DNA from 3 places in the Paenibacillus sp. S25 genome. Region 2 is predicted to be linked to each of the others. Evidence: riboswitches for the same ligand, from Rfam matches in the RefSeq annotation. Region 2 holds a riboswitch; each other region holds the start of a gene.
The links. Region 2 has a riboswitch for cyclic di-AMP ahead of KAI37_RS06340 (hypothetical protein). Riboswitches for the same ligand answer to the same signal wherever they lie in the genome.
Positions count from the first base shown of each region.

Region 1: another riboswitch for cyclic di-AMP. It lies ahead of KAI37_RS00140 (resuscitation-promoting factor); the one in region 2 lies ahead of KAI37_RS06340 (hypothetical protein).
Region 3: another riboswitch for cyclic di-AMP. It lies ahead of KAI37_RS00545 (C40 family peptidase); the one in region 2 lies ahead of KAI37_RS06340 (hypothetical protein).

Region 1 covers NZ_CP073683.1:25,262-32,530, reverse strand. The annotation lists gene rsmA (16S rRNA (adenine(1518)-N(6)/adenine(1519)-N(6))-dimethyltransferase RsmA) at 1-64, opposite strand, end outside; gene rnmV (ribonuclease M5) at 72-617, opposite strand; gene KAI37_RS00140 (resuscitation-promoting factor) at 764-1,912, opposite strand; cyclic di-AMP (ydaO/yuaA leader) riboswitch at 2,184-2,466, opposite strand; gene KAI37_RS00135 (TatD family hydrolase) at 2,668-3,438, opposite strand; gene KAI37_RS00130 (HD domain-containing protein) at 3,481-4,764, opposite strand; gene KAI37_RS00125 (AbrB/MazE/SpoVT family DNA-binding domain-containing protein) at 5,096-5,350, shown strand; gene rsmI (16S rRNA (cytidine(1402)-2'-O)-methyltransferase) at 5,475-6,356, opposite strand; gene KAI37_RS00115 (tRNA1(Val) (adenine(37)-N6)-methyltransferase) at 6,353-7,108, opposite strand; gene yabA (DNA replication initiation control protein YabA) at 7,199-7,269, opposite strand, start outside.
Region 2 covers NZ_CP073683.1:1,458,011-1,465,279, reverse strand. The annotation lists gene kdpA (potassium-transporting ATPase subunit KdpA) at 1-1,295, opposite strand, end outside; gene KAI37_RS26730 (potassium-transporting ATPase subunit F) at 1,447-1,524, opposite strand; gene KAI37_RS06340 (hypothetical protein) at 1,708-2,103, opposite strand; cyclic di-AMP (ydaO/yuaA leader) riboswitch at 2,219-2,391, opposite strand; gene KAI37_RS06335 (glutathione peroxidase) at 2,858-3,343, shown strand; tRNA gene KAI37_RS06330 (tRNA-Leu) at 3,490-3,572, opposite strand; gene KAI37_RS06325 (urease accessory protein UreF) at 3,836-4,573, shown strand; gene KAI37_RS06320 (hypothetical protein) at 4,870-5,118, shown strand; gene KAI37_RS06315 (helix-turn-helix domain-containing protein) at 5,214-5,597, opposite strand; gene KAI37_RS06310 (helix-turn-helix domain-containing protein) at 5,690-6,064, opposite strand; gene KAI37_RS06305 (MarR family winged helix-turn-helix transcriptional regulator) at 6,250-6,705, opposite strand; tRNA gene KAI37_RS06300 (tRNA-Leu) at 6,869-6,951, opposite strand; tRNA gene KAI37_RS06295 (tRNA-Lys) at 6,967-7,042, opposite strand; tRNA gene KAI37_RS06290 (tRNA-Glu) at 7,129-7,200, opposite strand.
Region 3 covers NZ_CP073683.1:134,109-141,377, forward strand. The annotation lists gene rluF (23S rRNA pseudouridine(2604) synthase RluF) at 1-399, shown strand, start outside; gene motB (flagellar motor protein MotB) at 535-1,362, opposite strand; gene motA (flagellar motor stator protein MotA) at 1,355-2,149, opposite strand; gene KAI37_RS00530 (hypothetical protein) at 2,337-2,630, shown strand; gene KAI37_RS00535 (4a-hydroxytetrahydrobiopterin dehydratase) at 2,748-3,047, shown strand; gene KAI37_RS00540 (GNAT family N-acetyltransferase) at 3,126-3,632, opposite strand; gene KAI37_RS00545 (C40 family peptidase) at 3,936-4,436, opposite strand; cyclic di-AMP (ydaO/yuaA leader) riboswitch at 4,442-4,579, opposite strand; gene KAI37_RS00550 (hypothetical protein) at 4,856-5,683, opposite strand; gene KAI37_RS00555 (M1 family metallopeptidase) at 5,695-7,269, opposite strand, start outside.

The DNA.
Region 1 (7,269 bases), 1.4 Mb from region 2:
AACCGTGCCGTTGAATAATGTCCTTCGTACGCCGCGGTGTTGCTATATCTTGAATCCCTGTCATATAGATATCACAATCCTTCACTTTCAATTTGTGCCAGCGCCCCGGCAAATTCCTCGCGGCTGATCTGAAATACAGAGAGCCGTTTATGTAGCTGCTTTCCGTTACAATAACCAATACCCAGCACATTCCCTAAGGCCATACGGCGTGCAGCAGCATTGGGATGGGTGATGAGTCCAGCATCAATCAGGTCCGCCCACTCAATCAGCGGGTCGGCGCCTTCCACTGTCGTATGGACCCGTGCAAGAGCGTGTCTGATCGCTTCCGGTGAGGCATTCTCCACGCCAATATCTCCTTTGCGCGTCGCTTCTGCCTCGGGTATAAAGGCCTGCTTGCAGCCAGGCACCTTGGAAGCGATAATCTTACGGATGCGCTCCCCTGCATGATCAGGATCGGTTAAAATGATGACCCCCCGCCGCTCCTGCGCCAATGCAATTTTACGCAGCGTCATTTTATTAATGGCTGAGCCGCCAGTTTCTATCGTATCCGCTTCAACAGCGCGGCGAATGGCCACCGTATCATCCCGGCCCTCTACCACGATCACTTCCTTGATCATTTGCGTTTCCCTCCACTGCTACAAAGCAAGCTATATTTATCTTTCCCTGCTTTTGAAAACAAAATAAGAAGAGGATATCCTCTTCTTAGCATGGCATAACTATGTTGTTAATACTATCGCATTGCCCTCAACATACACAACCTGTTTTAGTTGATTTCAGGCTTTACGGGTCCGATAACATATACGGTTTTACCGTGCTTACGACCAAATTGGTTGGCTCGGCTTAAACTCTCATAATACACATCGATTTTGTGACCTTTAATCGCGCCACCGGTATCCTCCGCACGGCGGAAGCCCACCCCTTCGATATAGACCCACCAGCCGATTGGGATTACACTCGGATCGACAGCGATGGTGCGTCCTTCCGTGACACGTGCGCCGGATGCAGTACGTGTACCGATCCCTGGCTCCTGTGAGGAATACGCCGTCATGGAGACATTTTGTAAAACTTTGCTATATTTAAAATTTACGCCTGCTTTACGGACAGCACTGCCCGAACTAACCATTGTTGCCTTAACCGCATCATTGGGACCGACGGAAGCAGCAAGAACGACCGGTTTTTTCTTCGTTCCTACAGCAATGACCTTATCCACACGATTCTGTGCAACTTCCTTGTTTACCAGCTGTTTGGATACCAACTTTCCATCATGGTATACCTTTTGAACGTGCTGGACTACCACACCCGATTTGCCGCTTTGAATGACCCGATTATCGCCTTTATAAAGACTCGGATCGGCCGTTTTGATGACCTGATAAGGCACCTGTTTTTTCTGTTCGACCTGCTGTTTCTTCACACGGACGATTTTTATGTCCATGTTAGACGAAACAGAGGCATCCAACGCAGGATAAACTTTATCCGTTGAGGATAATTTATAGCCCGAGGTACGAATGGCACCTTCTACTGTATTTTCTGTTGTGTACAGCTTTTTCGTCTCATTGCCTGAAGATACTTTAACTTGATTGGCACGTTTAATGACTACGCGATCCCCATCCTGTACTGCTCCATTTAGCGGCATGGAAACTGTATCATGCGGCTGAAGTGAAATGGAATGCTCGCTCAGCAAATCTTGAAGCTTGGATTCCCGGGTTTCTACCGCAGATGCCTTGCCATCGATGACAAAAAAGACTTGTTTTTTAGATTGCGTGTACATCAGAATTGAAATCATAATCGTTAGCGCGATTAGAAAAATAGCAACCAAGGCAGCCTGGCGCACATTCTCTTGCTTCCAACGCAATACGTAAGACATGCTGGATGAGCGTGACTCATGGGTCTCCTCTTTTTGGAAAATGCCCATTTCCTCCGTCCTCCTTACATAGCCCGCCGTCTGGAGTAAGACATAGTTGAGATTTGACGTGACTATAACAGATTTTCTACAAGACAAGCCCAAACTGCGACTGTCCTGCACCATGTACCCGTCTTCGCGGCATGCTGTCCTCCCCTGTTTAACCACAGTATGATGACAGATTTTCTTTTATTCACAACAAAAAAAGCCAGAGAAAGAGACTAGAGAGCTCTTTCGTGGCTTCCGGCATGTGTGAATATGCGGGAAAACTCATGCACGAGATGGCTTCTCTCTTGTTACGCTTACGGGGTTAGCTGTCGGGTTCGGACGTAGAGAGTCGCCCTAGCTTGGGTCAACCGCTCATGGCGGTCGCCTTCACATTCACCCCGAAGACCCAGAAAGAAATCGAAATACGGCTCCTCCACCTATTCAATCCCATCCTGGAAAAGAATTTCGGTCGAGCCGGCTGGCGGAAGAGACGTTCCCTTCTTGCACATACGCCGGACGTACTGTAAGCCATATCGGTTCCCCCGTTCCCTGTAAAAGGGACTCAGCGAGACTGGTTCATGAAATGACTTGTTGATGTTTACATTCAAACAACAATTCACTGAAAAGATGATATCCTGTTTCTATGCATGTTGTAAAGCAGGTTTCAAGTACATTTTTTAAAATATTCGGTTAAAATATTGTAATATTCTCGAGTTTCCTGCAACAAATTCATGATTAGCTTCGTCTATCTCTTTATTTTGATCGATTTCTTCACTTTTTCATTGAATGTCAAATCGTTCCAAGGCATTTCGGGTCGTTATTGACACTAATTCCTCCACTGTAATCCCTTTGATTTGGGCTGCGGTCTCTGCTACCAGTCTCACATGTGCGGACTCATTTCGCTTCCCGCGGAACGGATGCGGCGTCAGGTAGGGAGCGTCCGTTTCAATGAGTAGACGATCCAGCGGCACCTGTGCGAGCACCTCTTTTGGCTGCTTGGCATTTTTGAACGTTATTGGACCACCGAAGGAAAGGTGAAATCCCATATCCAACACCATTTTGGCTGTCTCCCAGCTACCCGAAAAGGAGTGCATGACTCCGCCAATCTCACTCGCTTTTTCCTCGCGCAAAATCCTAACAATATCTTCATGCGCATCCCGGTTATGGATAACAATGGGCATTTTGAGCTCACGAGCCAGACCAATTTGATTTCGAAACACCCGATGCTGAACATCCTTCGGTGAAGTATCCCAATAATAATCCAGACCAATCTCCCCAATGGCTACAACCTTCTTATGACTGCATAACGATGCAATCCATTCTAAATCGCCCTCTTGCATTGTATTCGCATCCTGCGGATGCCATCCAACTGCCGCATAAATAAAATCATATGTCTCAGCCAATTTCATAGTGGATGGAATGGTCTCACGATTAAATCCGATGTTGATCATCCGCGTTACTCCTGATTCGACAGCACGTGCTATAACTTCTTCACGATCTTCGTCAAATTGTGGTGCATCCAAGTGAGTATGGGTGTCGAATAAATCCAAGGTTTACATCTCCTTTTTTTACTTATATTTCTATATAGTTGTCTATTCTTTGACAAAATAATTCCTTATTTCGGCAGGAAGTCTGTCTTTTACCGCGTTCAATTTATTCTGGGGGAAATACATATGATATTTTCCTCGGTGAATACCACTTATTGAGCGCACAATTTCCGAAACTTCGGATATTTCACTCACCTCGCCCTGACGTCCAAGCAGTAAAATCTGGTTGTCCGTCGAGCCACCCTGCCGAAACACATCATAAGGAAGATCTGTCGGAAAATCAATTTCAAAATCATATTCAGGGTGCAAACCAGCCTCTTTCAAAGCTTCTCTAATACTGTCAATGGTATCTGTATCCATATTTTCAATCTCTACATATTTATACAATCTACGGTCCATAAAACGACTGCTCAAATCGCTTAAAATATCGTCCTTTTCTCGTTTCCACTGGCTAAATACGGTCTGGATTAATGACTCGTCGAGCATCAGATATTGCTCTACTGTAAGCTCTCCTTTCAACAGGTCCGGTAGCGGGTCCAGCAGAAAACCAAACTCATATCCGTTTTTAAACAATTCCTTTGCTCGCTTGAAAATTTTACGTAAAAGGATTTCCGAGCTGCGTGTTACAGGATGAAAATAAATTTGCCAATACATCTGATAGCGTGACATTAAATAATCTTCTACTGCATGCATGCCTGATTCCTTTACAACAATTCTCCCATTATGAGGACGCAGCAGTCGTAAAATACGATCCAAATCAATCGTGCCGTAGTTGACACCTGTCGAATGAGCATCCCGCAACAAATAATCCATACGGTCGGCATCTAGCGGACTGGTTACCAAGTTGACAACAATCGGCTTATCATACGTTTTGGCTATAACCGCAGCCACCTTTTGTGGAAGCTTGTCGTCGACTTGCCGTAGCACAGCGTTGATCTTCGTGTCTCCCAGTACAATGCGGCATGTCCAATCCTCATGGTTCATATGAAAGGCTTCCTCAATTGAATGAGAAAATGGGCCATGCCCCACATCATGCAATAGAGCTGCACACAGCGCAACCAGCCTTTCCTCCTTCGGCCAATCTGGGAAATCTCCACGTTCAAATTGAGAAATAATACGTCTCGTAATCTCATATACACCCAATGAATGTGAAAAACGGCTATGCTCCGCTCCATGAAACGTAAGATACGATGTGCCTAACTGCCGTATGCGCCGTAAACGTTGGAACTCCGGCGTGTTGATCAACCGCCATATCACAGTATCCTGAACATGGATGTAATTATGTACCGGGTCTTTAAAAACTTTTTCTTCACTGAGTGGCTGGTGCAAGATATCAGCTCCTTTAATATTCGGAATAATGGATTAAAATACAATAAAATCCTAAATGATTCCCCTCATTCGACATTCTTTGTCGTAATATGTCGAATTATAGTTTTTCGACATTTCCAAATCGACAAACTGAATAAATCATCAATAAGATAAGGCAATACACATGAATAAAGCTCTTTAATCTAAATACTTTTGCATAATCAGACTGTTACTACATTTTTAAGGTTGACTGTTTTGGGAATCGTTGGTATAGTAAATATCAGAAAAGAGAAAATTTTGTCGAATCATGACACTTATATTATTTTAAACGGCGAGAGGAGCCTGATTTATTATGATGAAATCCACTGGTATTGTAAGAAAAGTTGACGAGCTCGGACGTGTTGTTATTCCAATCGAATTGCGCCGTACCCTGGGAATCGGAGAGAAAGACGCTTTGGAAATTTATGTTGATGGCGAACGCATCATGCTTAAAAAATACGAGCCAGCTTGTATCTTCTGCGGCAATGCTGAGAACGTAATTTACTTCAAAGGGAAAATTGTTTGCCAAGATTGCATTTCTGAAATCCCAACACCTGTGACAAACTGAGAATTTTAGTATATAATAGACTTATCAGATATTGTTAATTCTAACCTTTTTCATATATACTCCTTGTTGCCTTCCACGGTTTGAACCCAACCGTTGGAAGGCCCTTTTTTGTTCAGACAGATATTCATAAGAGTGCGTTGTAAACATCTCTTTTGGAGATTGAACGATCTGTGGCTGTACGCTTCATTGCATCCTTGCGTGTAAGTCCCTCTGCCTCGTAATGTGCGACATGGGACTCCAAAGATAAGGACTGCCACCACGCCTGACGTTCCTTTTCCTCTTCCTCTTCGTCTTTTCCTTCAACCACCAGGCAATATTCACCAATCGGCGGATTCTCCTCTAGTTTAGCAAGACATTGCTCCACGGTTCCTCGCACCCATTCCTCATGCAGCTTGGTCAGCTCACGCGCAAGCACCACTTTGCGTGAACCTAATGTTTCCTTCAACACCATCAATGTCTTCACAATGCGATGAGGCGATTCATAAAAAATAATTGTGCCGTGAGATACCTGAAAAGATAGCAACAGCTTCTCTAGGTCCTTTTTCTCCCGTGGTGGAAAGCCAGCGAAGGTGAACCTTTCTGTATCCAGTCCTGAAGCAATCAAAGCCGATAGTGCCGCATTTGCTCCTGGGATAGGAATGACGCTAATTCCCGCTTCCAGTGCCAGTTTGACCAAATCCGAACCAGGGTCAGAAATGGCCGGTAGACCTGCATCGCTAACCAGTGCCAAATTTTTTCCTTCTATTATATAACGTATCAGTTCAGGCCCACTGGCAGCCTTATTATGTTCATGATAACTGAAGAGCATATCCGGTGTAATTTCGAAATGGGTGAGCAGTTTGCGTGTCTGACGCGTATCTTCGGCAGCGATAATACTGCATGATTTCAAGGTGTTAATCGCCCTAAAGGTCATATCGTCCAGATTCCCAATGGGTGTTGCAACAAGATACAACTTTCCCCGTTCTTCTTCGCGGACACTAAAGCTTTTTTGTACAGCTGCTTTCACACAGAATCCCCCTTGCTTACTTCTCCATAAATATCTCTTATTTCCTGAGTATAATTCCCATTTTCCTGATATACAATGAGCGGAGGCAACAGACGAACCTCCGGTTTGCCGTCACGTAATGCTTCGACCAGTACCATATTGGCTTCCATATGAACTCTTGGGTGAACAAAACGTATTCGTTTGGGTTCCAAACTGTTATTACGCATTAAGGTTATGATCTCACCCAATCGCTGCGGGCGATGAACCATGGATACTTTTCCCCCATTACGGACAAGCCGGGTGGATGCCTGAATGACTTCTTCCAGTGTACAGTTCACTTCATGACGGGCAATTGCCTGGTGAGGATTTAGCTTGATATCGCTACCATTTAGCGGCATATAGGGGGGATTCACGGTAATTGCATCATAAACACCATGTCCCGTGATGTGAACCAGCTCACGTAGGTCCCCTTCCCGAATCTGAATTGCTGCTTCTAATCCATTCAAGCTGACACTACGTCTAGCCATATCTACCAAGCGTGGTTGAATCTCAATTCCTTCAATAGACGCTTTTGTTCGTGTCGTTAGCAACAACGGGACAACCCCATTGCCAGTACACAGATCCAGAATCTTTCCACGCTGCGGAATACCGGCAAAACGTGCCAGCAAGACCGCATCCATCGAGAAGCTGAATACTTCCTCACTTTGAATAATGCGCAAATTATGTGAAAGCAAATCATCAATTCGTTCAGACTTCTTTTCATTTTCGTCCATAGTGCTCTCCCGTCTTTTATAACCAAAATCGCTTTTCACTCATACTTCCTTACAAAAAAGCCGTAGGCATCTTGCTCCTACGGCTTGTTTTTATTTATTCAAAAATGACAGACAGAAGAGGCAATCGCCTTCCGTTCGCAAATGTCCGTAATACACGTTGC
Region 2 (7,269 bases):
GTTGGGGCGAGAATGAGAAACGGATGTACCAAAATGGCAATCGCGATCAGCTTCATTTCCTTGCCTTCAATCTTCCTTCCCATAAATTCCGGAGTTCTCCCGACCATCAGTCCGCATATAAACACACCCAGAATCGCATACATCAGCATATTCATCAGCCCGACACCCTTGCCGCCAAAAATGACGTTTAGCATCATTTCTCCCAAAGCAGCCATACCACCCAGTGGGGTTAGTGTATCATGCATATTATTGACCGAACCTGTCGTTGCCGCTGTTGTGACCGCAGTGAATAAAGCCGATTGTCCAATGCCGAAACGAACCTCTTTCCCTTCCATGCTTCCTTGAGAAGCATCCACACCCAGTGTCTGGATTAACGGATTACCTGTCTTTTCAGACACATACGTAATGGATAGAAAAATTAGAAACAATACCATCATGGAGCTAAAAATAATCCAGCCCTGTTTACGATTACGGGCAAACAATCCAAAGGTATACGGCAATGAAGCCGGCATTACCCACATTGCCAAAATTTCCAGCACGTTCGTCCAAGGACTTGGATTTTCAAAAGGATGCGCAGAGTTAGCTCCCGCATAACCGCCCCCGTTTGTCCCCAAATGCTTGATGGACTCCAGAGAAGCAATGGGTCCCATAGAAATCTGCTGCTGTGTTCCGCTCAGTGTCGTAAGATCCGCCGTAGGCTGTAGCGTCTGTGGTACCTTCAATCCAACCAGCACCAGCGTAAGCACAAAGGCCAGCGGCAGGAAAATTCTTATAATGGCTTTAATAAAATCTTGAAAGAAATTGCCCATCCCTTCACCGCGCCGCGTCAATCCCCTCATAAAAGCCGCAGCAACCGCAAAACCGGAAGCAGCCGAAGTGAACATCATCATCGTGACGAACGCCATCTGTGTCAGATACGTAAGCCCGCTTTCTCCGCTATAATGTTGGAGATTCGTATTCGTCATAAAGCTGATTACCGTATTAAAAGCTAGTGATGCTTCCATATTACTGTTTCCCGCAGGATTACCGGGAAGCATTCCCTGTATACGCAACAGCAAGTAGCTGATCGCCACAAGCACGACATTCGTTGCAATGAAACTCATAACATACGTAGTCCAACGCATGCTCTCCAGCTTCTTCAATCCTACTATCTTATAAATCAGCTTTTCTGTTCCGCCAAAAATCCGATCCGTCCGATTGGGTTCATTCGAGAATACATGATACATATAAGTGCCCACTGGCTTTACCAAGAGCAGCAATATGACGATCACAATTCCAATTTGAAGCAGCTCCATCCTTTATTCCTCCTTCAAAATGCTCCTGCGTTTGGAACAACAGACCTGCTTCCAGAGCACCAATTGTGTGCACACGTTTGCGAAAACCTGCTACCTATGATGCTTAATATTCAGATCTGTTGTTCCCGCCCGCTCTATCCCCTATAGCTGACTAGAACTTTTCAGGGTTCAGGAGTGCGTAGATTAAATACATAAACACAATAGCCGTAAGCCCAAGTATAACGATCATCCTCTTCGTCCTCCTTTAGAGGTCTGCGCATCACACCAGCGTACAAACAGCAGTATCACTCCATAACTCACAGCCATGACGAGCAACATGTATATATCCATCATGATTATACCCTCCGTATCGGTCCTCAGATCGCCATTCTTATTTGATCATAAAATCATAAAACAACTATGTTATAAGTGCTTATCCGTTCAGCAGAAAACCCACCTCTCCGTTCAATGTGTAGATCACATGATCCGCTCCCAATCCCCGATAAATTCCTTGTGGATTACAGCCGTGCGTAATAACATAGATCGATTCCGATGTTAGCGGCCGACATATTTGCAGGAAACGGCAAGTTAGATTCAAGCTGTTCTCGAACAAATACACACTACCAATTTCTTTTTTTGGAAAATTCCATTTTCCTGCTTGCATAGTATTGATGCGGACAATGTGCTCCACACCCATTTTTTTGAGCTGTCGTTCCTCCTGGGCGCTATTCGTCAGAACTGCAAACGCCAATTTTTTGAAAATAAGCAATTTCACAAAACTTCTGCCCGCTTCATTCGGTGCAGTGACAATAATTAACCGACCTTCCATCAGTAGCTCCTCTCCCGGTATAAAAAGACAACAAAAAGAAGCCGAAGGAAAAAGGCTTTCCTCCGGCTTCTTACATATCCATGATAAAATAAACCATGGCTGCACACGGCGGTTTGTTGCCTCTCCCTGTACGCTTACGAGGTTAGCTGTCGGATTCGGACGTGAGAGTCGCCCTATTTCTGGCACTTGACCGGAAAATTCACCCCATGAGACACACGGCTTCCGAAGCCGTACAGTCTCGATTGGTTCCCCCGCTTTTGCAACTGCAAAATTCAGCGCTATAGACATTTCGTTGTTGCTTCATTCAAGTTAATTTGAAATTACGTCTTGAATCATACACCCGCGCATGGAAGACTGTAAAGCTCAACTGCGGGGTTATAAATCGGCCTTTAGAGCCTAGGATATTAATAATAGCGCTTACAATACTACTATGCTTATCACAGCTCCTTCAATCTCTGTTTTTCATCCCTTTTCAAAAATGACAAGCATGTCAATATTGGCGTAGGGTAGGGCGTTTTTGGCCTTTTTTTGTAAAAAGAGAAGAAAATACGCTATATGTACCAGCTAAACACCGATTGAACCCGCTTTTATAAGAAGAAACACCTTAATTCGCTCCATTTGCGGTGCGATTTACTGTTTTGAACAAAATACGATTTTACAGCGGCTAAAGGCTTGATACAGCTTTTCAAAACTTGCAACCTCGCTTTTAATTGCTTACAATTTAATTGCTGAATATTGAATAAGGAGAGATACTATGACCGTTTATGAATATGATGCGCAAACCCTGCAAGGGAAACAAATTCCGTTATCCACATATGAAGGGAACGTTCTGCTTATCGTGAACACTGCCAGCAAATGTGGGTTAACCCCCCAATACAAAGCGCTACAAGAGCTATATGACCAGTACCATGAACAGGGGCTCGAAATTTTGGGATTCCCCAGCAACCAATTTGCCAAACAAGAGCCAGGTTCCAGCGAGGAGATTTCCGAGTTTTGCCAGATCAATTATGGTGTTACCTTTCCGATGTTCGCCAAGACAGATGTCAATGGCGATCAAGCGCACCCCTTATTTCGCTACTTGACCCAAACTGCTCCGGGGGTATTAGGGTCTAAAGCGATCAAATGGAATTTTACTAAATTCTTAATTACACGAGAAGGTAACGTATTTAAGCGCTATGCACCGCAAACCACTCCAGATAAGCTGGCGGGAGATATAGAGCAGCTTTTGCAGCAAAACTGACATCCTTCTTTATCACAGTTAATAAATGACCTATTGTCTACCGTTGCTTCTGTGGCTAAAGGATATAACGAAAAATGCTTAACAAAAAAAGCATCCCTTCACGTAAACCGTGTCAGGATGCTTTTTTAACTGAGTCTTGCATATAATGCGGTCGAGAGGACTCGAACCTCCACGGGCGTACGCCCACTACCCCCTCAAGATAGCGTGTCTGCCATTCCACCACGACCGCAAATCATAATGTAATGAGGCAACAGATTTATTATACTCTCTCATCAACTATTTGTAAACAAAAACATAATAATTATTTTATATGTTATTTTAACTAACATATATGAGCGATAAGAATATTTAATTTGACACAAAAGCTATTTAAATGTAAATATATATTACATATATTTCGAATACAGTTTGTTTCCCCAAAGTAAAGAGTTAAATAACATAACATAAGGATTCACTTCGAGGAGGCGAACCACCTTGCATAAAGGCAACCGTTTGCTGAACTATGCATTATTGTTGGACCCTTCCCTACCTGTTGGTGGCTTCACCCGTTTTAACGGACTGGAGAAACTATTCCGTAACGGACATTTGAACAGTCTACAAGACCTGGAACATTACATGCTGGATGATTTGTATCCTCAATTTACAACCGTTGACGGCATGGCTATCAAAAGTCTGTATGTCGCCATCCAGCAGAATGACAGTTGGCGGATCGCCCTCATTGATAAGATGCTGCATACCCAACGTCCCTCCTGGCAGCATGTGAAGGAGTTTCGTCTATCCGGCCAGCGTCTGCTCAAGCTCGCTAAGGCTCTTTATCCTTGGCTTGAATTTGACCAGTTGGAATCCATACTCATTCAATACAATGCGATTGGCACACTCGCTACCGTTCACACCTGGATTAACTTCCTCCTCGGAAACGATGTAGAACAGACCGTTCACGGCTATCTTAGCGCAGCGGTGTCCTCCTGTGTGGAAGATGCCTTCAAATTACTCAATCCTCCTTATGAGGAAAAGAACCCTCTTATGGAGCGTATGACAAGCGAGCTGCTCTCCGCCTGGAAGAAGCTTAACGAGCCTGAGCCAACTGCATTCCAGCGTCGCCTTCTTCACAGACATTGGTCCAGCTCCTACATCACTCTACCTCTTTATACGAGCCATAATAGCCAATCGGATGAACCTAGACTGTTTTCCTCCTCAGGTCTATTCAAACGCCTTCCTGCATCCCCCTGATGCGTCGTTTCGCCAATGTGGTCACAACACCAAAAACACTCTGTCCCTTTCCTCAGGTGGCAGAGTGTTTTTGGTCCACATATAATCGCAATTCACACCATTGGCAGACTCTAGACGGATTATCAGAACCACCTAGCACTTAATTAAGTAATTAATTCAACAAAATGACGCATTTACGATTGTAAAAACACGTATAAAAGTGTATCATAGTGTTAGATGGTTAATTCTAACATGTTTACTGATGATTATTATAACACACCAATTATTCCGCAAGAATCCGTAAGGGGCGATTTCTCTTGAACAACAAAATGCCTGTCACCTCCTTCGGGTGGGCCATCAAACAACGGCTTGTCGAACTTCGACTGGATCAGAAAACATTTTGTGAGACACACAATATTCCGCCTTCACGCTTGTCCAATCTGATTCACGGCACCCGCAAAGCACAAAGGTACAGAAAACAAGTTGCTGCAATTCTGAACATCGACGATAACGATTATAAGGAGGCACCGCACTCTAAACCTAACAAGCATTCCAGTTACATATAGGTCATTCCATATCACCAAGAAACCAAATAAACCCGTAAAGCGAACCCCTCCAGTTCGTTTACGGGTTTTCAACCCAGACATCTTTAGCCAAAAAATTATTCCGGCTTTGTTTTATCCTTCTCACTTTTTTGCTTACGGTATTTCGCAAATTCAACATATTCTAAAATAAAATTCTGTTCTTCCGTCTCAAGATCTTCTGCCTGGCAATTCAGTGGCCCCATCACTCCAAAAAAATAAGCAGCCTTCTGCTCCTGAAGTACGCCTTCTCCTGGCTTAATCCCTTTCATTAACCAATCGAGCGATACATTAAAAAAGTCCGAAATCTGAATCAAATGGGTGGTACCCGGCGTTGTTTTACCCCTTCTCCAATCACCGAGATTCCCTGAACTGATTTTAAGTTTTTCACAAAATGCCTTCTTGGTCATTCCGCGATCCTTAATCAAAGCTTCAATCCGCTGATAAATAGTTTGATCTCCCAAAATGTTTCCCCTCCGACACAGTAACTTTTTCTGAAATAATTTTCATTTTTCAGCCTTACTCATTAGTAATCCTCATCAAATCCTAAGCACCATTACCCCATAGTAGAATTGCGCTGGTTTTTCTCTTTACGAAAGCGGGTAAATTCAATATACTCAAGTATAAAATTTCTTTCCGCCTCACTAAGCGGTTCCCCCTGGCAATTCAGTTGCCCTGAAGCGCCAAAAAAATAAGGGTCTTGCGACTCCTTTAGCACCTCACCCTGTACATCTCGACCCAGCATGATCCAATCCAGACTGGCATCAAAAAATGAAGCAATTTCAATGAGTTTATTCGTCCCCGGCGTCGTTTTTCCTCTTTTCCAATCCCCGAAGTTCCCTGTACTAATGCCTAACTGCTGGCAGAACGCCTTTTTCGTCATTCCCCGTTCCTTGATGAGTTCCTCAATGCGATGGTAAATAGATTGCATAGAAGTTCCTTCCTCCCTAGCAGGCTCTCAAATAACGATATCATGTTCTCTGTTCCCATTTCAAAGATCACGTATGCTAAAATTACCGAATTATGTATGTTGGTTTCCATTATACCACAACACACAACAAAAACCGCCTGTTTTCCGAAGAAAGGGCGGTCTTTAAGCCAGTCCAGTTACGCCAATCACGTAGCAATGTTGTCAATTTTAAGTAAAATATGCTTCAATTCATTCAAAGTTTCACTCAGATGCAATAAATCTTCTTCCGGCAGATACACCAGTCTTTCTTGAATTTTATTGGAGAAGGTATGAAATACCTGTTCACAAAAAGCATCGCCTTCCTGTGTAATCGCCACATTCACGACTCTGCGATCCGAATCACACGACTGGCGGTCAGCCAACCCATGCTCCACCAGTTTGTCCAGAAGAGGAGTCATGTTCGGACGTGAGACGTTGAGCTGTTTGGACAAATCTGATACCGTAGACGAACGCACTTCACGCAGAAGCATTAGCACCTGAAAGTTATTAGGTGACAAGTGTAATGGGAAATCGAGCGGACCGTAGGTGAAAAATTTCTTCTTCACAATCGGAAACAAGCCCAAAATATTTTCTGATATATTTCCTAACAGTTGAGTGTCCATATTTTTCACCGTCACTTCATAAGTTTATACTTATCATTCTATAACATTATGGCGTTATATTATACTATGGAATCATTATTTCATCATAATCATTACTTTATTACATCACTAAACAAATAAAAAAAGCCTCTACCGCGAGAGACTTTTCCGTTTATTCCATTGATGCGGTCGAGAGGACTCGAACCTCCACGAGCGTACGCTCACTACCCCCTCAAGATAGCGTGTCTGCCATTCCACCACGACCGCATAACAAAATATAAATGGTGAGCCATGAAGGACTCGAACCTTCGACACCCTGATTAAAAGTCAGGTGCTCTACCAACTGAGCTAATGGCTCATGCAGTTCATCCAAGCTGTCCGCCATTAGACCAGACCTCAGGAATTTCCCTTAAGCATGCAACATGTAGTCTATAAAGACAACAATGACCCGTAGGGGATTCGAACCCCTGTTACCTCCGTGAAAGGGAGGTGTCTTAACCCCTTGACCAACGGGCCTTATTATTATGCGCCAACTTGGCGACAAGAAAGAGTATACCAAATAGAATAACGGATGGCAATACTTAT
Region 3 (7,269 bases), 1.3 Mb from region 2:
TCGGAAGGTCTCATTTTACTTACCAATGATGGAGACATTGTGAATAAGATTTTACGGGCAGAAGGCAAGCATGAGAAAGAATATATCGTAACGGTGGATCGCCCTGTCATACCATCTTTTGTGCAGGGTATGTCCAGCGGGGTGAAAATACTCGGTCAGCGAACGCTACCTTGTGAGGTGACGCGTGTATCTGAGTATGTTTTCCGTATTATCCTGACTGAAGGAAAAAATCGTCAGATCCGGCGTATGTGTGCTGCCTTCGGTTATGAAGTAAAAAAACTGCAACGCCTGCGAATCATGAATATTCGGTTGGGGTCCCTTCAGAAAGGTGCCTGGCGTGATCTCACAGAGGCTGAGAAGCTGGAGCTTGGACAGATGCTCGATTATACGCTTAGCTAATGCCAGAGGGGCTTCATATAGCCTACAGCGTATGATCGTCGTATCTGACAGGGTCAGAGTACAGGAAGCATAAACAAAGAGGCACCAGCTGCATAAAAATGCGGCGGTGCCTTTGTTCATATAACATATGCATAATCAACCTTCACTCGAGCTTGAGGTAGGACTGATGACTTGTGTCCCGTTCTGGTATTTGCGGAGAACAGATATTTCAACACGACGGTTTTTGGAGCGTCCTTGACCATCTTGATTGCTTGCCAATGGACGATACTCGCCATAACCGATGGATACAAACTTGGTTGGATCGAGATCTGGATTGAGCAACAAGATACGCAAGAAATTTAGAGAGCGCTTGGCGCTCAAATCAAAGTTGGACGGGAACTGGCTGTTGGAGATCGGTACATTATCCGTGTGACCCGATACGATAACATCATAGCCAGGGAACTGCTGAAGCATACTAGAAATAGACTTGGCCAGCTTTCTTGCTTCCGGCTTTACTTCGGCCTGCCCGGATGAAAATAGGGCATTATCACTAATAGTGATCATCAGCTGTGATTGGTTCAGCTTGGTATTCAGCAACGGGGTCAGGCCGTTATTTTGAATGTATTGATCCATCTGTTTTTTAAGCTTTTTTAAATCTTCTTCTTCCCGCTGGGCCAACTGTTTTTGCAGTTCAGAGGTAGAAGTAGCTTTCGATTTTAAGGGTTGTGATACTTGTTCTTTATTTTTGCCCATATCCATGGATTGTGATGACGGATTCGCGGCCGAGTGATCCAGCACGCCAGTGCCGCCATTAAAAGCTGCACTCAGGGATTGAGCCATAGTTTCAAATTTTTTGGCGTCGAGCGAGCTCATACCGAATAAGACAATGAAAAGAGCCAACAGAAGGGTCATTAAGTCGGAATATGGCAACAGCCAGCTTTCGTCAGCATGCTCTTCATGCGGTTCATGTCTCTTTTTACTCACTGGAATCGCCATCCTTCTGGGTCATCGTAGCCCGTTCGGTCGGAGTCAGGAAGATCGTCAGTTTCTGACTGATGGCAATCGTAGATATCCCCGATTGAATGGAAAGCAGACCTTCGACCATCATTAATTTAAGCTCTACTTCTTTTTTGGATAACCGTTTGAGCTTGTTGGACATCGGATGCCACAGGACATAACCTGTAAAAATACCGAGCAACGTCGCAATGAAGGCTGCTGCAATGGCATGAGAGAGCTTTTCCATGTCACTAAGGTCGGCCAGAGCGGCGATCAGACCTACAACCGCACCGAGTACCCCAAGCGTTGGAGCGTACATACCAGCTTGAGAGAAGATCAGCGCGCCAGAGCGATGTCGATCTTCGGTAGCATTGATATCCTCCATCAGAACGTCCCGTACGAATTCCTGATCATTTCCGTCAATAATCATTCGCATGCCGCCACGCATAAAGGGATCGTCGATTTCCTCTACCTTAGATTCCAAGGCGAGCAGACCTTCACGACGGGTAATGGATGCCCACTCGGTAAACGTACCGATGAGCTCTTTGCGGTCTAACAGTTTTTGTTCGGTGAAAATAACCTTGAACAGCTTCGGAATCCGTTTGATTTCTGCCATCGGGAAGGCCATAAATATACTCGCTGCCGTCCCGACGAAAATAATCATGTAAGCAGCGGGATTATTGACCAGATTGACGACCGGAGCGCCTTTTAAGATCATCCCGACGACCAGTGACATAATCCCGAGCACAAGTCCGATAATGGTTGAAATTTGCATGATACACCTCATCCATGAGAATAGATTTTGAATCCTTTCATGCCGCCGGGGTCGTCCTTGCCCCAAGCGCGTCATTACAAGACGGATTATAGTATTTATCGACAAAACTCTCTTTTTTGTTAAGTGCGAATTTCCGGTATAATAAGGTGATTATGTATTGAATGGCGGAACCATTGGAGGAAATGGCATGGGAGTAAAGCATGGGCGTGAGTATGAACAAATTTTGAACGATTTGACAGAGGCTGTGGGACGCATCCCAGACAGCTACGAATTTTTCGAGATGGAAGTAGAAGATTGGGACAGGCTGGACCCGGCGGGACGCCAGGAAGTCAATGAAGCTTTGGCAGAAGACTTATTCTATGCACTGGGTACAGAGCCCATAATCACTGTAGGCAGTGGCGTTGTGATCTATGAGCCGGAGCACCATCGTATCTATGTACTCATTGGAGACGAGGAGCTGACGTCAGTACCTTTGATTTGAGGTCCGTCTTATGGATTTATCAACGGGGCCGTGGTAATATGTACACCAATATATCGTAGTTTTGGCCGTATTTAAGCGGTCGAAAGGCTTCCGTATAAACGGGGAGGAGTTCGTAACATGCCTTTTACACAAGAAGAGATTGAAGCACATCTGGAGAAACTGGAGGGCTGGGAACTGGAGGAAGGACGTTGGATCGTTCGGAAATATAATTTTTCCAGTTTTATGAAAGGGATTGCATTCGTGGATGAAGTTGCCGCTATATCTGAAGCATTCAATCATCATCCATTTATTACGATTGATTACAAGACCGTGACTCTGCGTTTGACCTCTTGGGACGACGGCGGTATTATGGCCGTGGATATTAAGGAAGCCCAACAATATAATGAAGCTTTTGAAAAAATGCGCAGCAGTCATTGAGCTTGTAATGATCGGTCGTATGATGATAAAAGCGCCTTCGCTATACAACATCGCGGTTGTATGCCGAAGGCGCTTTTATCATAGAACCTGGGTTTGGTGCTCGGGACGATATACCATACAATAAAACGGTTTTTTGCCATCGGGAGTCTGGCGTTCATAGGTATCTGTAAGCTCAAATCCAGCCGCCTTGTAAGCCCGGATAGCGCGATGATTCCAAGTAAGTACCTCTAGATCAATTTCATTCTTCGGGTTGCGTCGTTGGGCTTCCTCTGCAATGGCACGGACAAAATCAGCGCCTTTGCCATGTCCGCATCTTTCAGGATGCATTCCAAGACCTAGCCGGGTCACACCGATCATAGGGAAATATTGGGCAAATCCCGTCAGCTTATTCTCTTCATCCAGTACAGCAACATATTGCTCTTGGCGAAGCGTGGGACTTCCAAATTCGACTTCAAGCGCCTTCATTTGTTCCCAGGGGAGCCATCCGTATATATTATAAGGTGGATCATAGCGCCACTCACAGATTGCAGCCGCTTGATGCTCGTCCATCGGTACGATCCGATAGTTAGATATTGAGGCCGGCATGTGTTCCATCCTCCTTTTACAAGTACTTCAATCATTAACAACAGATTGTAGACAAGTTGCAGGGGAATGGCAAGCGTGTTTATTTCATACTCAAGTCGGGTATACATTCAATAAGAAGGATTTACTGCTCATATGCTCCCCCAGCGCTGACGGTAAAACCGACGATGTTCGCTAAAATTGAAACCTTTTGAGGCTTCAGTTCGTCAGTAATGATAATAATTGCTGATGTTGTGGACATAAAAAACCGCAATTCGATTCCGGCCAGAATCAAATTGCGGCTAGGGTTAGCTTGCTGTGCGTTAGTTATTCTACGTTGTCGTCATCAGGAATTTCTGAAGCTACAGAATGGTAAGCGTCTGTGCTCATAATTCTTTTTGCACCGACATAGCGGTTAGCGTAATAATTTTCGTTCAGTGAGCTAACTACTACACCACGTGAAGTCGAGGAGTGGGCAAATTTCCCTTCACCTACGAAGATACCTACATGGGAAATGCCTCTTCCTGTGGTGTTGAAGAACACCAGGTCTCCAGGTCTCATTTCATCGCGGGATACAGAAGATCCCATTTTGAATTGTGATCCAGATTGATGCGGAAGTTTAATTCCCAGTTTGTTAAATACATACATTGTGAAGCCGGAGCAATCGAATCCCTCGAGTGTAGTGCCTCCGCTTCTGTAGCTCGTTCCTTTGGCATCTTGAATGACCTGGTCCATCTTGGAGTCTGCATATGCACTGCCGCCACCGAATGTAAAAGATGTAAAGGCAATGGCAAGACCCATAGCTGCGATCGTTAGCTTCTTCTTCAAAAAAAATATACCCCTTCCAATGCCTGCGAGGTTAGCTTAAGGATTCGGTAGAAGGTTCCCCTATGACCACTCTGTTGCGAGATCAATTCACCCAAACTGGTTCCCCCGCTTCCTAGGTGCCAGGAATTAGGCTTAACTTAAGATGTGCACCTTGGAGAGCAGTATTCACAATAACGTTATTTTTGAGATAAAGGTTACAATAAAGATTACAAAGTTGTTACTATCAGTTCACTGCGATTATTGTAACAAAGACGGCTGGCTTTGGCAAATGTTTCATTGCAAAAAGTTACAAAAAAAATCTGCTCCTAATGTCCAAGGAACAGATCTTGTTAACAGTATTCAGTTATGTGTCGTTTGCGCGGATATGAATCGAGATTTTTCGACAGACGGAAATGAAGTAAAAAACATAAAGGCAGGGCTTAACTTCTACTGGAGATATCGGTATGCCATAGTCTGTACTGCGAACTGATATGCCACAGCCTGACCAGACTAGTAACAAAATGATACGATTGCTGGAGAATGAGCGCCAGCATGCCAGTCCAAATCATCGCCACGGTGCCAAATAGACCGAAGACCAGCAGCACACAAGCACCGAGCAAAAGGGATATACCGACAGCTGGGAGGAGCTGGCGAAAGAAGGCGAGCAAGGACGATAGTATGGCGTGACCACCGACAGTCCCCAGTTGCATATACAGGATGCACTGCCGAATGAACCATCCGTAAGCCATCCATCCCACGGCATAGGGCAACAAATGCAGCAGGTAAGAGGGAGATTGAAGCGTTCCTGCTACAATAGGGTAGAGTCTCGGTACTACCCAAAAGGAGGGAAGCAGCAGCAGTCCCAACTCGATGGTGTAATACAGCAGCGACGACATGCCATGGCGTTTCATACCCTTGAAAAAGGACAGGCTTTGCGGTTCAGTAGCATCGGTATGCAGGCTTTGATATATTCCGGCTCTAATGAAGGGAGTGATCAGTATACGTAGTACAGTCGCCCCTAGTAGTATCCACAAATACACATGTACTTCCCGGCTGTCCATCAGAGCAATCTGGCTCTCCATCCAAAACAAGGTCTGTCCAAGTTCGTTTTGACCCTGATCAGGATAACGGAGCAGTAGCGGGATAACGGCAGACTGCACCAGACGATAGAGAAACACCCCCCACAGTAGTCGATATAGAAATAAAATGATAACGATATAGAATCGTATGCGCACCAGCGCCCAGCCCTCTTTTATAACAGTCCGCATCTATAGACACCTCACCATGACAGACTTCCAAGCAGTGTTTCTAACAGCTTGGTTACACTTACATTCCAACGGGTTTGTTGCTTTTCGTCCAATTCGGCCTTTAGGCTATTGTTAATATGCTTATTCTCCAGTGCAATGGTATATAGAGGATCAAGGGTTACATAGGAAACGGGAGAAGTACTTTTGATCCGAAAAGTTGTGCTTTTGCCCGCGCCGTCCCAAGCCTTGAATATCGTAGTACCATCCTTGAAGGTAAATTGGACAGGGATCTTGGGATAATCCGCCCCTTTTTTGCTGACCGTCACGACGGCTTCATATCCGTTCTCCAGCTTGTGGTTCGTGATATGATCCACCGAAAAGTCCGCCATCTGGCCGTCATATACATACTGTTCAAAATAGTGGCTCCATGAGCGTCCGGTGACTCTCTCCACGATACGTTGAAAATCCTGGGAGGACGGATGCTTAAATCGGTACGTCTGGACGTAGGTCCGCATAATCCGATCCATTTTTTTCATACCCACCTGACGTTCAATGCCCCGTAGTACCAGCTTGCCTCGAGAGTAGGCATTTTGCGCGTACTCAGTAGCCGAGCCGTACTTCCATGACTCGCGGTTGAGCGGCTGTGGGGAGGCTACCTGTCCCGATTGTAATGGCAAGTTGGGGCTAAGCCCATATTCTTGCTCCATAAGCCGCTCCTCTGCATAGGAGGTGAAGCCTTCATCCAGCCACGGCTCCTCAAATTCGTTATTGGCTACCATTCCGTAGAAATATTGATGTCCAATCTCATGAACTAATGTTCGTTCCAGACTATAGCCAGGATTCAGATTACCCGCAGCAGCGGCTGTGATGAGTGTCGGATACTCCATACCGCCGGCTCCATTGCCTGATTTGGGTGGAACCACGATGGATAGGGTGGAATATGGATAAGGCCCGTACCATTTGCTGTAGTACGAAAGGGCGGCCTTCGCGGCGCTCATATAGCGCCCTTTGAGCTCCTTGTGCGACGGGTCAAGGTAGAGCTTGATTTTGACACCAGGGACTTCAGCAGAAGAAAAGGGTTCTTCTACGGTTACAAAGTTGGGTGAAGCGGACCAGGCAAAATCGTGTACATCATCGGCATAAAATTGATATATTTTTTGGCCGTTCTGTCGGACGGCACCACGGGTGGGAAATCCGGTCGCTGCTACGATATGAGTTTCAGGCACCCGAATCCGTACGCTGTAAATTCCAAAATCGGCATAAAACTCGGAGTTACCATGATACTGGTGGAGGTTCCAGCCCTCTTCGGCGCGTCCACGCTGCCCTGCAGTCTCGTAGACGCTGAGCTTCGGGAACCACTGTCCTGCCATTACAAAATCATCTGTCGCACCCATACGAGCGAAGATGGCGGGCAGTTTTACCTCAAACTTCATATATAATGTAATTTCTTCGCCACCTCGTACCGGCTTGGGTAGACGCACCTTCATGAGCGAACGGTCGCCTGCGTTACCGTCATCTGGCTGCACATATTGGATGCGGTGCATGAGAGATAAACCGTCTTCTGTTTTTAGTTCAGTCAGCGTCATAGAGCCAAAGCCGTCTTTGGG